Regions from separate parts of the Burkholderia oklahomensis C6786 genome, predicted to be linked through region 1. Evidence: predicted binding sites of a transcription regulator. Region 1 holds the regulator's gene; each other region holds the start of a gene.
What was found. The regulator LexA, encoded in region 1, represses DNA repair genes until DNA is damaged. The targets are predictions, from matches to a motif close to ACTGTATNNNNATACAGT.

Region 1 (4,158 bases):
ACTGATCCCAGGTGAGCGTGGCCGTCTTCAGGAAAGTGGCGGCGAGCGGAATCAGCACCACGAGGCTCAGGTAGGCCAGCGTGATGCCGAGCGTCACGCCGAATCCGGGCAGCGCGCTCGGCTTGCGGAAGGTGAACGTCGTCATGCGGAATGCTCTTCCAGGGTGATGCACATGGGTTCGACGGCTTGACGGACGCGCGTTGCCGGCGCGTCCGTCAAGCCGATGTCGTTGTGTTGCGGAACGGCGCGCCGATCGCGGCGCGCCGCCCGTCGTCGCTCATTGCGGCTTGTAGATCGAATCGAACACGCCGCCGTCGGCGAAATGCGTCTTCTGCGCATGGGTCCAGCCGCCGAACGTGTCGTCGACCGTATACAGCTTCAGCTTCGGGAACTGCTTCGTGAGCGCGGCCGGCACGTCCTTCGAGCGCGGCCGGTAGTAATTGCGCGCGGCGATCTCCTGCCCTTCCTTGCTGTACAGGAAGTTCAGATACGCGTCCGCGAGCTTGCGCGTGCCCTTCTTGTCGACCACCTTGTCGACGACCGCGACGGGCGGCTCCGCGAGAATGCTCGCCGACGGCACGACGATCTCGAACTTGTCGGCGCCGAACTCCTTGATCGACAGGAACGCCTCGTTCTCCCACGCGATCAGCACGTCGCCGATCCCGCGCTGCACGAAGCTCGTCGTCGCGCCGCGCGCGCCCGAATCGAGCACGCCCGCGTTCCTGTACAGCTTCGAGACGAAATCCTTCGCCGTCTGCGCATTGCCGCCCGGCTTGTGCTGCGCGTACGCCCAGGCGGCGAGGTAGTTCCAGCGCGCGCCGCCCGACGTCTTCGGGTTCGGCGTGACGATCGACACGCCCGGCTTCGCGAGGTCGTCCCAGTCCTTGATGCCCTTCGGATTGCCCTTGCGCACGAGGAACACGATCGTCGACGTGTACGGCGACGCGTTGTCCGGCAAGCGCTTTTGCCAATCCTTGTCGATGAGGCCCTTGTTCGCGAGCGCGTCGATGTCGTATGCAAGCGCGAGCGTCACGACGTCGGCCTGCAGGCCGTCGAGCACCGAGCGCGCCTGCGCGCCCGAGCCGCCGTGCGACTGCTTGAAGTTCACCGTCTCGCCCGTCTTCGCCTTCCACTCCTTGCCGAACGCCTGATTGACGTCCTGATAGAGCTCGCGCGTCGGATCGTACGAGACGTTCAGGAACGTCGTGTCCGCGAGCGCCGGCGTGAGCGCGCCGAGCGCCGCCGCCGCGCCGAGCGCGAGTGATGCGATGAGACGACGTGCGCCGCCCGCCAGCCCCGTGTTGCGCTTGACCATCCGTTGTTCTCCGTGTGGGTCATGGGTTGTGATGTCGGGCCAGTCTAACGAACAGGTTTCATCATTAAAAATAATCGTTCCTCATTTTTTAATACTCAAAAGTGGTAACGACCGCCCGATCGACGGCTATCGCGGCCGAAGCGGCGCTGCGACGCAGCCGGATCGCGGCGAAATCGCCGTGATAGCGCCGAACTTCAAGTAACGCTTGAATTTCCCCGAGCACTGTATAAAAATACAGCTCACTGTCTATCCATACAGTCATGCCATGATCAAACTCACCGCCCGTCAGCAGCAAGTGTTCGATTTGATCCGTCGCGCGATCGAGCGCTCCGGCTTTCCGCCCACTCGCGCGGAAATCGCCGCCGAGCTGGGCTTCAGCTCGCCGAACGCGGCCGAGGAGCACTTGCGGGCGCTCGCACGCAAGGGCGTGATCGAGCTGGCGGCGGGCGCGTCGCGCGGCATTCGCCTGATCGGCATCGAGGATTCGCCGCACCAGCTGACGCTGCCGCACGCGGCGCTGATGCAGCTGTCGCTGCCGCTCGTCGGCCGCGTCGCGGCGGGTAGCCCGATCCTCGCGCAGGAGCACATCTCGCAGCACTACGCATGCGATCCCGCACTCTTCTCGAGCAAGCCGGACTACCTGCTGAAGGTGCGCGGCCTGTCGATGCGCGACGCCGGCATCCTCGACGGCGATCTGCTCGCCGTGCAGAAGCGGACCGAGGCGAAGGACGGCCAGATCATCGTCGCGCGGCTCGGCGACGACGTCACGGTCAAGCGCCTGAAGCGCCGGCCCGGCGGCGTCGAGTTGATCGCCGAGAACCCCGATTACGAGAACATCTTCGTGAAGGCCGGCAGCGCGGAATTCGCGCTCGAAGGCATCGCCGTCGGGCTGATCCGCCCGGGCGAGTTCTGACCGCCCCGCAGCCCGCCCGCGGCAACGCCCGTCTATCCCGCCATTCGACTGGATCTGGAGAACCCTATGGAACGCCTCGCCCGCCTGCTGCCCTTCCGCCAATTCGGCCGCCTGCGCCATCTGCGCGGACGCACGCCATGCGCGCCGCTCGTCGCCGCCCAGCCGCGCGGCGAGCACGACGCGCAGCCGTCGCTGCTGCCGTCCGCACTGCCGGCATTCGCGCGCGTGTCGCTGAACGGTTCGCTCCATCACGCGGAACCCGAGCGGCGCGCGCCGGTGCGCGTCTATCATGGGCCGTCGCGATTCATCATGGTCGGCACGGTCGATGCGATCTGCCGGATGATCGATCGCTGCATCGCCGAGGAACGTTCGCTGACGCAACAAGGTCTCTGATCTGCGGAGCCCGTGCGCCCGTCTCGTCGTGGAGGCCGTTTGAATTCTGCCATGCGCCTGCAAAGGCGATTCCTGAAGCCGGTTTCGATCGTCGTGGCGCTTGTCGTCGCCGCGGCGGTGATCGTCTATGCGTATGCGTCGCCCTATCTCGCGCTCAGGCAGCTGAAGCTGGCGATCGATGCGCGCGATGCGCAGGCGATCAGCACCTATGTCGATTTCCCCGCTTTGCGGATCAGCCTGAAGCAGCAGCTCGCCGACGAATTGATGCGGCGCATCGACGCGCAAAAACGCGACAATCCGATCGCGATCATCGGCGCGCTGATCGGCTCGGCGCTTGTCGGCCCGCTCGTCGATGCTTACGCGACGCCCGAAGGCGTCGCCGCGCTGATGAACGGCTTGCCGCCGCGCGCGCAGTCCGGGCAACGGCCGCCGGAGTTGAGCCGGCCCGGCGATCAAGCGGCGAGCCAGGCAGCGGCCGTGGCGCCTGCGGCGGGTGCGTCGTCGGGTGGCCCCGGCCATTCAGTTGCCGCGTCAAGCGACGCGACGCCTGCCGCGAGCGACACGGCGGCGCAAGCCGCGCCGTTGCCCGCATCCGGCACGCCGTCCGCCGCCGCAAGTTCGCCATCCGGCACATCGCCGCAGACGAGCGCCGCCTACCGGAGCTTCGATGAATTCATCGTCACGTATCGCCGCGACGACGGCAGCGCGCGCTATGCCGCGATCTTTCGTCGCAGCGGAATCCTCGGCTGGAAATTATCGGCGGTCGATTTGCACGGCGAGTGAATTTGAATCGGCCCGTCGGCCGCATGCCGCATGAAGCAAGCGTGAATGCCGGGCCCGGCGCATGCGCACGGAAACGGCAGAGGGCCGGGGCGATTTCAAACGATGCGAGACGAGCCGCCGGACCCGCCCGCCGCGCGGCTTTGCAAATCGGCTGGAACCGGTTCGATTCGTTTGCCCGATCAACCGATGGCGAAAACCGATGGCGAGATTACCCGATGATGGCCATCGGCGATCAGGCGAAGCGGCGAATATCGGCTGCCCCCCGCGCAGCCGATTCATGCTCCGTAGCGCCACGCGCCGATGTGCGTCGGTGGCGTAGTCAGCGTCCGGCTGCCGCCGCGGTTGCTTCCTTCGCGCTTTCAGCCTTCTGCTCCGCCGGCGACGAGCACGCGACCAGAATGCTGCACGACACGCGATCGAGCAGTTGCGTGTTGCCCGACCCCATCCACCACCGCGACAAACCGCTACGGCAGCGATGGCCGACCACGACGAGATCGACGTTGAGCTTGGTCGCGAGATTCGCGATCTCGTCGATCGGGTAGCCGAACGCGAAATGCCCCTGCGCCTGCACACCGTGCTCGGTCAGCCAGTCGACGCCCTCTTGCAGGATCTCGCGTGCGGTTTCCTCGAAGCGGCTGCAGGCGACATCGGTCAGCAGGCCGGCGCTTTGCGCGATGCTCGATCGCATATCGACGACCGACAGCAAGTGTGCTTCGGCTTTCAGATCGCGTGCCAGATCGGCGCCGCATCTCAA
Region 2 (4,158 bases), on a different replicon from region 1:
CAGGCCTGGAAGCGGCAGCGCCTGATCGCACTCGGCTTCGGCATCCCGGAATGGCTGCGGCTCGTGCCGGTCGATTTCGAGGCGGGAGGATCCTGGCGGGAACGGCTGGAGGCCGACGGCTTCGACGCCGGTCGGCCGGCCGTCGTGTCGTCGACCGGCGTCTCGATGTATCTGACCCGGGACGCGGTCGCCGCCACGCTGCGCGAGATCGCGACGCTCGCCCCGGGGTCTACGCTGGCGATGACGTTCCTGCTGCCGCTCGAACACCTCGATCCCGCCGAGCGCCCGCAGCACCAGGCCGTCTACGAGCGCGCGCGGGCGGCGGGCACCCCGTTCGTCAGCTTCTTCAGCCCGCCCGAGATGCTCGCGCTCGCCCGCGAAGCGGGATTCCGCGAAGTCCGGCACGTGTCCACCGACGATCTCACCCAGCGCTATTTCGCCGGCCGGGCCGACGGACTGCGGCCGGCGAGCGGCGAGGCGTTTCTGGTCGCGACGACTTGACGGCGCCGCGGAAGCCGATCGGGTTCGGAACGGCGAGTCGCGAAGGCCTCGCCCCGCGACGCGCTGTGTGGCGAACGCGGTGGCTTGGCGCCTCGTCGCGCCAAGCCACCGCGACGACCTGTCCGCCTCATCCTTGACGGCCATCCATCCGCGATTGCCGCGCGTCGATCGATACGCAACGGAGTCCGAGCGACGCTCGCCGAACCACACCCACGCCGCCGCGCGCCACTGCCCGCTCGCTTTATCCCACGCCCTTTCCCCGACGCCCGCGTCCTGCCCACGGCCCATCCACCGGCGTTCGCCGCCCACTCCTTCGCACCCCATTTAATTCGGTTGCACACCCGCAGAATACTGGATAAATTAACAGTACTGTATTTATAACCAGTGAGGTGTCAGATGGAGCACCTGGTTCGCATCGTCAACGATACCGACCGCCAAATCCTCGCGTGGCTGCGCAGCCAGGTCGGCGACGAGCGCGTGGAGCGCGCGGCGCGGCACATGGGGCGCGTCCGCAAGCCCTACCTGTCCGCCGTTTGCCGTTATCTGGGCGTCTGGCCGCCGATTTCGCTGCGTTATCCGGCACGGCGCGCCGAGACTGATCACACGGTCGGCGACCGTTATCTGACGCTGATCCGCCAGCACCTCGCCACACATGCCGTGGGCCGGTAAGCATCGCGCCGGGCGTCCGATTGACGCGAACGACGCCGGGCGGCGCCAAGTGGCGTCGGCTGGCATTGACTGGCATTGACTGGCGTCGGCTGGCGTGGCGCCACGCGACGCAACGTCGCATGGCGCGATTCGATGCGCAATATCAAGGCAAGTACGTCGCCCGATCGACAGAATGGGCAGGTCGCGGCGACAGAAACCTTGTCAGCTCGCCACGCACGAAATCGTGCGCGCGTCGCGCCGTTCCAAGCCATCTACCCCGCCCACCAAGGCGCCGTCCTGACATCGCTCGCCACGACACCCTCCAACGCACTTTGCGAGGCACCCCGGCATGGCGAAGAAATTCCCGCTGCATCCGAAGCACCCTGAACGCAACTGCTGGGGATGCGACCGATATTGCTCGGTCGACGCGCTGTCTTGCGGCAACGGCTCCGACCGGACGCAGCATCCGATCGAATTGCTCGGCGACGATTGGTACGAATGGGAACAGGAAAACGAAGCGGCGGCGCAACAACAAGGGCTGGCGCAAACCGTCGCTCGATGACCGCCGCGAACGTGCGGCGTGGAAAGCGAGTCGTTCAGCGGGTTGATCGCCGGCTCCGGCGAAGCAAGGAAACGCGCATCAAACAGCAGCGATGCCCGAGCGCGCCGGCCATCAACTGACTCGAGCGATCGAAGCGAGCAAGGCGACCAACTCGGCGCGGTGCTTGTCGAGCGAACGGACGTCGCACGACCGCGGCAGAACGAGCACGTCGACGGCGCACGCGGCCGATACCCCTCGCTTATCGTCGGCACCGCGCTCAGCGCAGCATTCGAACCATGTGTTGCTCGTCGTAAAACCGATTGCCGACACGCATCGCGCGCCGCTCGACGCCGAACGTCTCGAATCCAAGCGACGCATAGAGCGCTTTCGCGGGCTCATTCTCGGTATTCACACACAGATTGACCTGCGCGATGCGCCAGTCGCGCGACGCGTGCGTCAACGCCGCGTCGATCAACCGACGGGCGAGCCCCTTGCCGCGCTGCGGGGGCGCGACGAACACCCCCCAAAGCGTCGCCTTATGCCCGACTTGCACGAGCGCTTCCCTGCGCACGCCGACGATCGCGGCCAACTCGCCGGCGGCGGTCAGCGCGCCGAAAACTGCCTGCATATCCGACGCCCGGAGCCGCGCTTCCACTTCCTCGATCGAACGCGCGGCTTCCTCGGCGCGCGTCGGCCAGATCGCGGCCGGCGACGTGTCGATCTCGACGAGACGCAGCGCTTTGAACGCGGACGCGTCGGCCGGTTCGAGCAGGCGGATCGAGATCATCGAGAAGTCGAAATAGAAGACGAGAAGAAGCCGATCCTACACAATCTTGCGTTTTCACGGCGTGGGGCCGCACGCGCACGCTCACGCCGGCCACACGCGCTGCTCAACGCTTCGCTCCGGCGCGCTCGCGCCACTCGAACGCCGCCATCCCGACCAGCATCGCCGCGACGAAGCCGAACGCCTTCGCTCCACCGAGGCCGAGCGACACGACGGCCGGCCCCGGACAAAAGCCGACGAGCCCCCAGCCGACGCCGAACGCCGCGCTGCCCGCGACGAGCCTGAGCGTGACGGACCCGCGCGGCGGCATCTGCATCGGCAGCCCCAGCAGCGAACGCTCGCGCCGCTTCGCCAACGCGAACGCGATCGAGCCGACCGCGATCGCGCCGGCCATCACGAACGCGAGCGACGGATCCCAATGGCCCGCGAGATCGAGAAAACCCTGCACCTTCGCGGGATTCGCCATCCCGGACAGCAGCAGCCCCGCGCCGAACAGCAAGCCCGACAAGAATGCGAACAAGACGCTCATGTCACCCTCCCAAGACGTGGCGCAGCACGAATACCGTCGCGATGCCCGCGGTCATGAACACCACGGTGGCGACGATCGAGCGCAGCGCACCGCGCGAGATCCCGCAGACGCCGTGTCCGCTCGTGCAGCCGCCCGCATAGCGCGTACCGACGCCGACCAGCACGCCGCCGACGATCACTCTCGCCCAGCCGGCGTCGACGACCGGCGTCGGGAACCAGCCGAGCACATGCGCGACGAGCGCGGCCGCGATCAAGCCGGAGAGAAACGCCGCGCGCCATCCGGCATCGCTGCGCCGGCGGGCGAGCAGCCCGCCGACGATGCCGCTGATGCCGGCGATGCGGCCGTCGAAAAACACGAGCAGCGCGGCGGCCGCGCCGATCATCAGGCCGCCCGCGAGCGACAAGCCCGGCGTGAAATGAACGAGATCAACGGCCACGACGTTTCCCCTTCTTGCTCGTTGCACAGAACTGCTCGTAGAGCACGGACATGATGGCGATCGCCGGCTGGCTCGCCAGCGCGTAGTAGATGTTCTTGCCGTCGCGCCGCGTGTCGACGAGCGCGTTGTCGCGCAGCACCGCGAGCTGTTGCGACAGCGTCGGCTGATGAATGTCGAGGCGCGCCTCGATGTCGCTCACGCACAACTCGCCGCATTGCGCGAGCTCGCACATCATCAGCAATCGATCCGGATTCGACAGCACCTTCAGCAGCGCACACGCGGCATCGGCCGACGCACGCATCTCGGACAGGTCGATCGGCGAGCCGGCATCACGCATCTTTTCACCCTCAATCAATCTATCAAATAACATTATGTATTTTCACATAATGAATGGCACAGTGCAAAGAATATGTGCTCGTGCTGCGGCGTTCGAACCGGATCGTTAAGCATGCCTTAAGCGCATGCTCGTCACAGTAGCGGCAAGCGAATTCGGAGGCCGCATCGGCGAAAACGATATGAAACGCATTCTCATTTTGCTGCTCTGTCTCGGTACGCTTTTCGCGGCGAGTGGATGCGCGTCCCAACAGACTGTCGCCGACGCGCATGTCGCCGACGCGCATGTCGCCAACGCGCATGTCGACGCCCCTCACCCCGCGCACATGGGCCGGCCGAATTGGCTTTGAGCCGCCATCTGCGCAGCGCGATCCGCTCACCCGGCT
Region 3 (4,158 bases), 1.1 Mb from region 1:
CGCGCACGGTGATGCGCCCGCCCGTCGGCGTGTAGCGGATCGCGTTGTCGATCAGGTTGCCGAGCATCTCGCGCAGCATCACCGGGTGGCCGTCGATGCGAAGCGGCCCGGCGTCGTCGTCCGGGCCTTCGTAGCCGAGGTCCATCTGCTTCGCGAGCGCGGCCTGCACCCAGTCGCGCACGGCCTGCCGCGCGAGCGGCGCGATTTCGACGGGCTCGAACATGAGCCCCGTCGCGCGGTTTTCCGCGCGCGCGAGCGCGAGCAACTGCGTGACGAGCCGCGCGGCCTGCTCGGAACTCGTCGCGATCTGTTCGAGCGAACGCGCGACTTCGTCCGGCACGTCGTGGCGCAGCGCGAATTCGGCCTGCGTGCGCAATCCGGCGAGCGGGGTCTTCATCTGGTGCGCGGCGTCGGCGATGAAGCGCTTTTGCAGCGTGATGTTCTGTTCGAGGCGCGCGAGCAGGTCGTTGAACGACGTGACGAGCGGCTCGATCTCGGGCGGCGCGCGCTGCGCCTCGACGGGCGACAGGTCGTCCGGGCGCCGGCCGCGGATGTGCGCCTGCAGCGCGGTGAGCGGCGCGAGCCCGCGCGACAGTCCGAACCAGACGAGCAGGATCGCAAGCGGCAGGATCACGAATTGCGGCAGGATCACGCCCTTGATGATGTCGTTCGCGAGCGCGTTGCGCTTGTCGAGCGTCTCGCCGACCTGCACGAGCACGGGCTGCGAGCCCGTCGCGCCCGGCAGCGCGACGGTCGTGTACGCGACGCGCACGTCGTCGCCGCGCAGCAGGTCGTCGCGGAACACGACGACACCGGGCGGCGGGCGGTCGTCGTCGCGCGGCAGCGGCAGGTCGGCTTCGCCCGCGACGAGCTCGCCGCGCGTGCCGAGCACCTGGAAGTACAGGCTGTCGACATTGTCGGCGCGCAGGAAGTCGAGCGTCGCCTGCGGCAGCCTCAGCTCGGCGACGCCGTTCACGGGCGTGATCTGCCGCGCGAGCACGTACGCATCGGTCTCGAGCGCGCGGTCGAACGGGCCGTTCGCGATCGTCTTCGCGACGAGGTAGGTGACGGCGATGCTCATCGGCCACAGCAGCAGGAGCGGCGCGAGCATCCAGTCGAGAATCTCGCCGAACAGCGAGCGGGGGCGGGGGCCTTCGGCGGCGTCGTCTTCGTCCGGCGGTGCGAACGGGTTTTCGTAGCGCGCGTCGCGCGCGGCGTCCGTATCGGTCGCGGCGGCGGCCGGACGGCGCGCCGTGTGCGCGGAATGGGCCGGCGTGGCCATCGGCCGCTCCTTCCTTGGGGGCGTCAGCGCAGCGACTGGCTCGCGGCGGCCTCGGCCGGTTGCGGTGCGGTTGCGCTCGGCGCGTCGTTCGCCGGGGCGGGCGCGGCCTTCTCGAGGCAGTAGCCGAGGCCGCGCACGGTCGTGATCCGCACGCCGCTCGGCTCGATCTTCTTGCGCAGCCGGTGAACGTAGACTTCGATCGCGTTGTTGCTGACTTCCTCGCCCCATTCGCACAGATGATCGACGAGCTGCTCCTTCGACACGAGCCGGCCGATCCGCTGCAGCAGCACTTCGAGCAGGCCGAGCTCGCGCGCGGACAGGTCGAGCACGCGGTCGTTCGCGCAGGCGATCCGGCCGACCTGGTCGAACGACAGCGAGCCGTGCCGCACGACGGTCGGCCCGCCGCCCGCGCCGCGCCGGGTCAGCGCGCGCACGCGCGCTTCGAGCTCGTTCAGCGCGAACGGCTTCGCCATGTAGTCGTCGGCGCCGAGGTCGAGCCCCTTCACGCGCTCGTCGACGCTGTCGGCGGCCGTCAGGATCAGCACGGGCAGATTCGAATTGCGCGCGCGCAGGCGGCGCAGCACGTCGAGGCCGGGCATCTTGGGGAGGCCGAGATCGAGGATCAGGAGGTCGAACGTCTGCATCGACAAGGCCGTATCGGCCTCGGCGCCGTTCCTCACATGGTCGACGGCATAGCCCGATTGGCGGAGTGACCGGGTGAGGCCGTCCGCGAGTATGCTGTCGTCTTCGGCGATGAGAATTCGCATGATGCGCAACCGGTTGCCGTCCCGCGGCGATGGCGCTGCGCGCGGCTGTCTCCGAAATATAGGGCGATGCCTGCCCGCAACGCGGGCTTGCATAAACCACTGTTTTTTTATACAGTATCTGCATTCGCGCACCTAACGGCTTGCTGGCCGTGTCGAAGCCGGTGCGTCCGTTTCAGACGCTGCTCATCATAGCAAAGGACGATTCATGGAAGAAGGCAAGAAAGGCTCCGGGATGACTGCCGAAAAGAGCAAGGCGCTTGCCGCCGCGCTCGCGCAGATCGAGAAGCAGTTCGGCAAAGGGTCGATCATGCGGCTCGGCGACGGCGAGGTGGTCGAGGATATCCAGGTGGTGTCCACGGGCTCGCTCGGTCTCGATATCGCGCTCGGCGTCGGCGGCCTGCCGCGCGGCCGTGTGGTCGAGATCTACGGACCGGAATCGTCCGGCAAGACGACGCTGACGCTGCAGGTGGTCGCCGAGATGCAGAAGCTCGGCGGCACCGCGGCGTTCATCGACGCGGAGCACGCGCTCGACGTCCAGTACGCGTCGAAGCTCGGCGTGAACGTGCCGGAACTGCTGATCTCGCAGCCGGACACGGGCGAGCAGGCACTGGAAATCGTCGATGCGCTGGTGCGCTCGGGCTCGATCGACATGATCGTGATTGACTCGGTCGCGGCGCTCGTGCCGAAGGCCGAAATCGAAGGCGAGATGGGCGACGCGCTGCCCGGCCTGCAGGCCCGCCTGATGTCGCAGGCGCTGCGCAAGCTGACGGGCTCGATCAAGCGTACGAACTGCCTCGTGATCTTCATCAACCAGATCCGGATGAAGATCGGCGTGATGTTCGGCAACCCGGAAACCACGACGGGCGGCAACGCGCTCAAGTTCTATTCGTCGGTGCGTCTCGACATCCGCCGGATCGGCTCGATCAAGAAGAACGACGAGGTGATCGGCAACGAAACGCGCGTGAAGGTCGTGAAGAACAAGGTGTCGCCGCCGTTCCGCGAAGCGATCTTCGACATCCTGTACGGCGAAGGCATTTCGCGTCAGGGCGAAATCGTTGATCTCGGCGTGCAGGCGAAGATCGTCGACAAGGCGGGTGCGTGGTACAGCTATAGCGGCGAGAAGATCGGCCAGGGCAAGGACAACGCACGTGAATTTCTGCGCGAGAATTCGGAAATCGCGCGCGAGATCGAAAATCGCATTCGCGAGTCGCTCGGCGTCGCCGCCATGCCGCAGGGCGCCAACTCCGCCAACTCCAAAGCCGAGATCATGGACGAAGAGGAGTAATGCGCAAGCACCGGGGGGGCGCGGATTCGCAACAGGTAGGGCGCGGCGCGCGGACGAGGTCCGCCGGCGAGGCCCGCGCCGAACACGAAGCGCGCGCGCCGGTTTCGAGCGAAGGGCGGCCGGTTGGCCGCCCGGCAGCGAGGGCATCCGACGATGCCCTCGTTTCGTTTGGGCGATCGGTTGCGTTCGAATCGGACGATCCGTTCGATCCGCACGAATCGTTCGACGCGCATGACGTCGCGCGGCGGCGTGCGTCGGACGGCGCAGCCGGCACGAACGACGATGCGTCCGGCGGTGGCCGGGCGGGCGGCGGCTTGCGCGCCGGCGGCCGTTCGCGTGCATCGACGGCATTTTCGTCGGCGGCGGGCGGGGATGAAGTGACGGGCGACGTCTATATGCGCACGAGCCAGGCCGGAGCACGGTCGCGGCGGCGGGCATCGTCTTTCCGTTCCGATTCGTCCGTGTCCGAAGACGCGGCGCGTTCGTCGGCGTCGCAACGTCCCGCGCGCTCGCTGAAAGGGCGCGCGATCGCGTATCTGTCGCGCCGCGAGTACAGTCGCGCGGAACTCGCACGCAAGCTCGCGCCGTACGTCGAGGAAGGCGACGATCTCGAGTCGCTGCTCGACACGCTCGAGCGGGAGGGCTGGCTGTCCGACGCGCGGTTTGCCGAAAGCCTCGTGCATCGGCGCTCGGCGCGCGTCGGCTCGGCGCGCATCGTGAGCGAGCTGAAGCGACATGCGGTCGGCGACGCGCTCGTCGAGGCCGTCGGCGCGCAGTTGCGCGAGAGCGAGTTCGAGCGCGCGCAGTCGGTCTGGCGCAAGAAG

Region 2: the regulator LexA is predicted to act here: its motif matches at 870-887, upstream of BG90_RS25440 (CppA family protein).
Region 3: the regulator LexA is predicted to act here: its motif matches at 2,148-2,165, upstream of recA (recombinase RecA).

What each region holds. Positions count from the first base shown of each region.
Region 1 covers NZ_CP009555.1:3,918,121-3,922,278, forward strand. The annotation lists gene cysT (sulfate ABC transporter permease subunit CysT) at 1-145, opposite strand, end outside; gene BG90_RS17350 (sulfate ABC transporter substrate-binding protein) at 278-1,315, opposite strand; gene lexA (transcriptional repressor LexA) at 1,581-2,228, shown strand; gene BG90_RS17365 (hypothetical protein) at 2,295-2,621, shown strand; gene BG90_RS17370 (DUF2939 domain-containing protein) at 2,661-3,404, shown strand; gene BG90_RS17375 (universal stress protein) at 3,724-4,158, opposite strand, start outside.
Region 2 covers NZ_CP009556.1:1,717,158-1,721,315, reverse strand. The annotation lists gene BG90_RS25445 (class I SAM-dependent methyltransferase) at 1-501, shown strand, start outside; gene BG90_RS25440 (CppA family protein) at 898-1,170, shown strand; gene BG90_RS25435 (DUF3079 domain-containing protein) at 1,499-1,711, shown strand; gene BG90_RS25430 (GNAT family N-acetyltransferase) at 1,968-2,477, opposite strand; gene BG90_RS25425 (DUF6691 family protein) at 2,581-3,003, opposite strand; gene BG90_RS25420 (YeeE/YedE family protein) at 3,005-3,439, opposite strand; gene BG90_RS25415 (ArsR/SmtB family transcription factor) at 3,429-3,776, opposite strand; gene BG90_RS38115 (hypothetical protein) at 3,799-4,158, opposite strand, start outside.
Region 3 covers NZ_CP009555.1:935,814-939,971, reverse strand. The annotation lists gene BG90_RS04210 (sensor histidine kinase N-terminal domain-containing protein) at 1-1,282, opposite strand, end outside; gene BG90_RS04205 (response regulator transcription factor) at 1,306-2,049, opposite strand; gene recA (recombinase RecA) at 2,255-3,334, shown strand; gene recX (recombination regulator RecX) at 3,334-4,158, shown strand, end outside.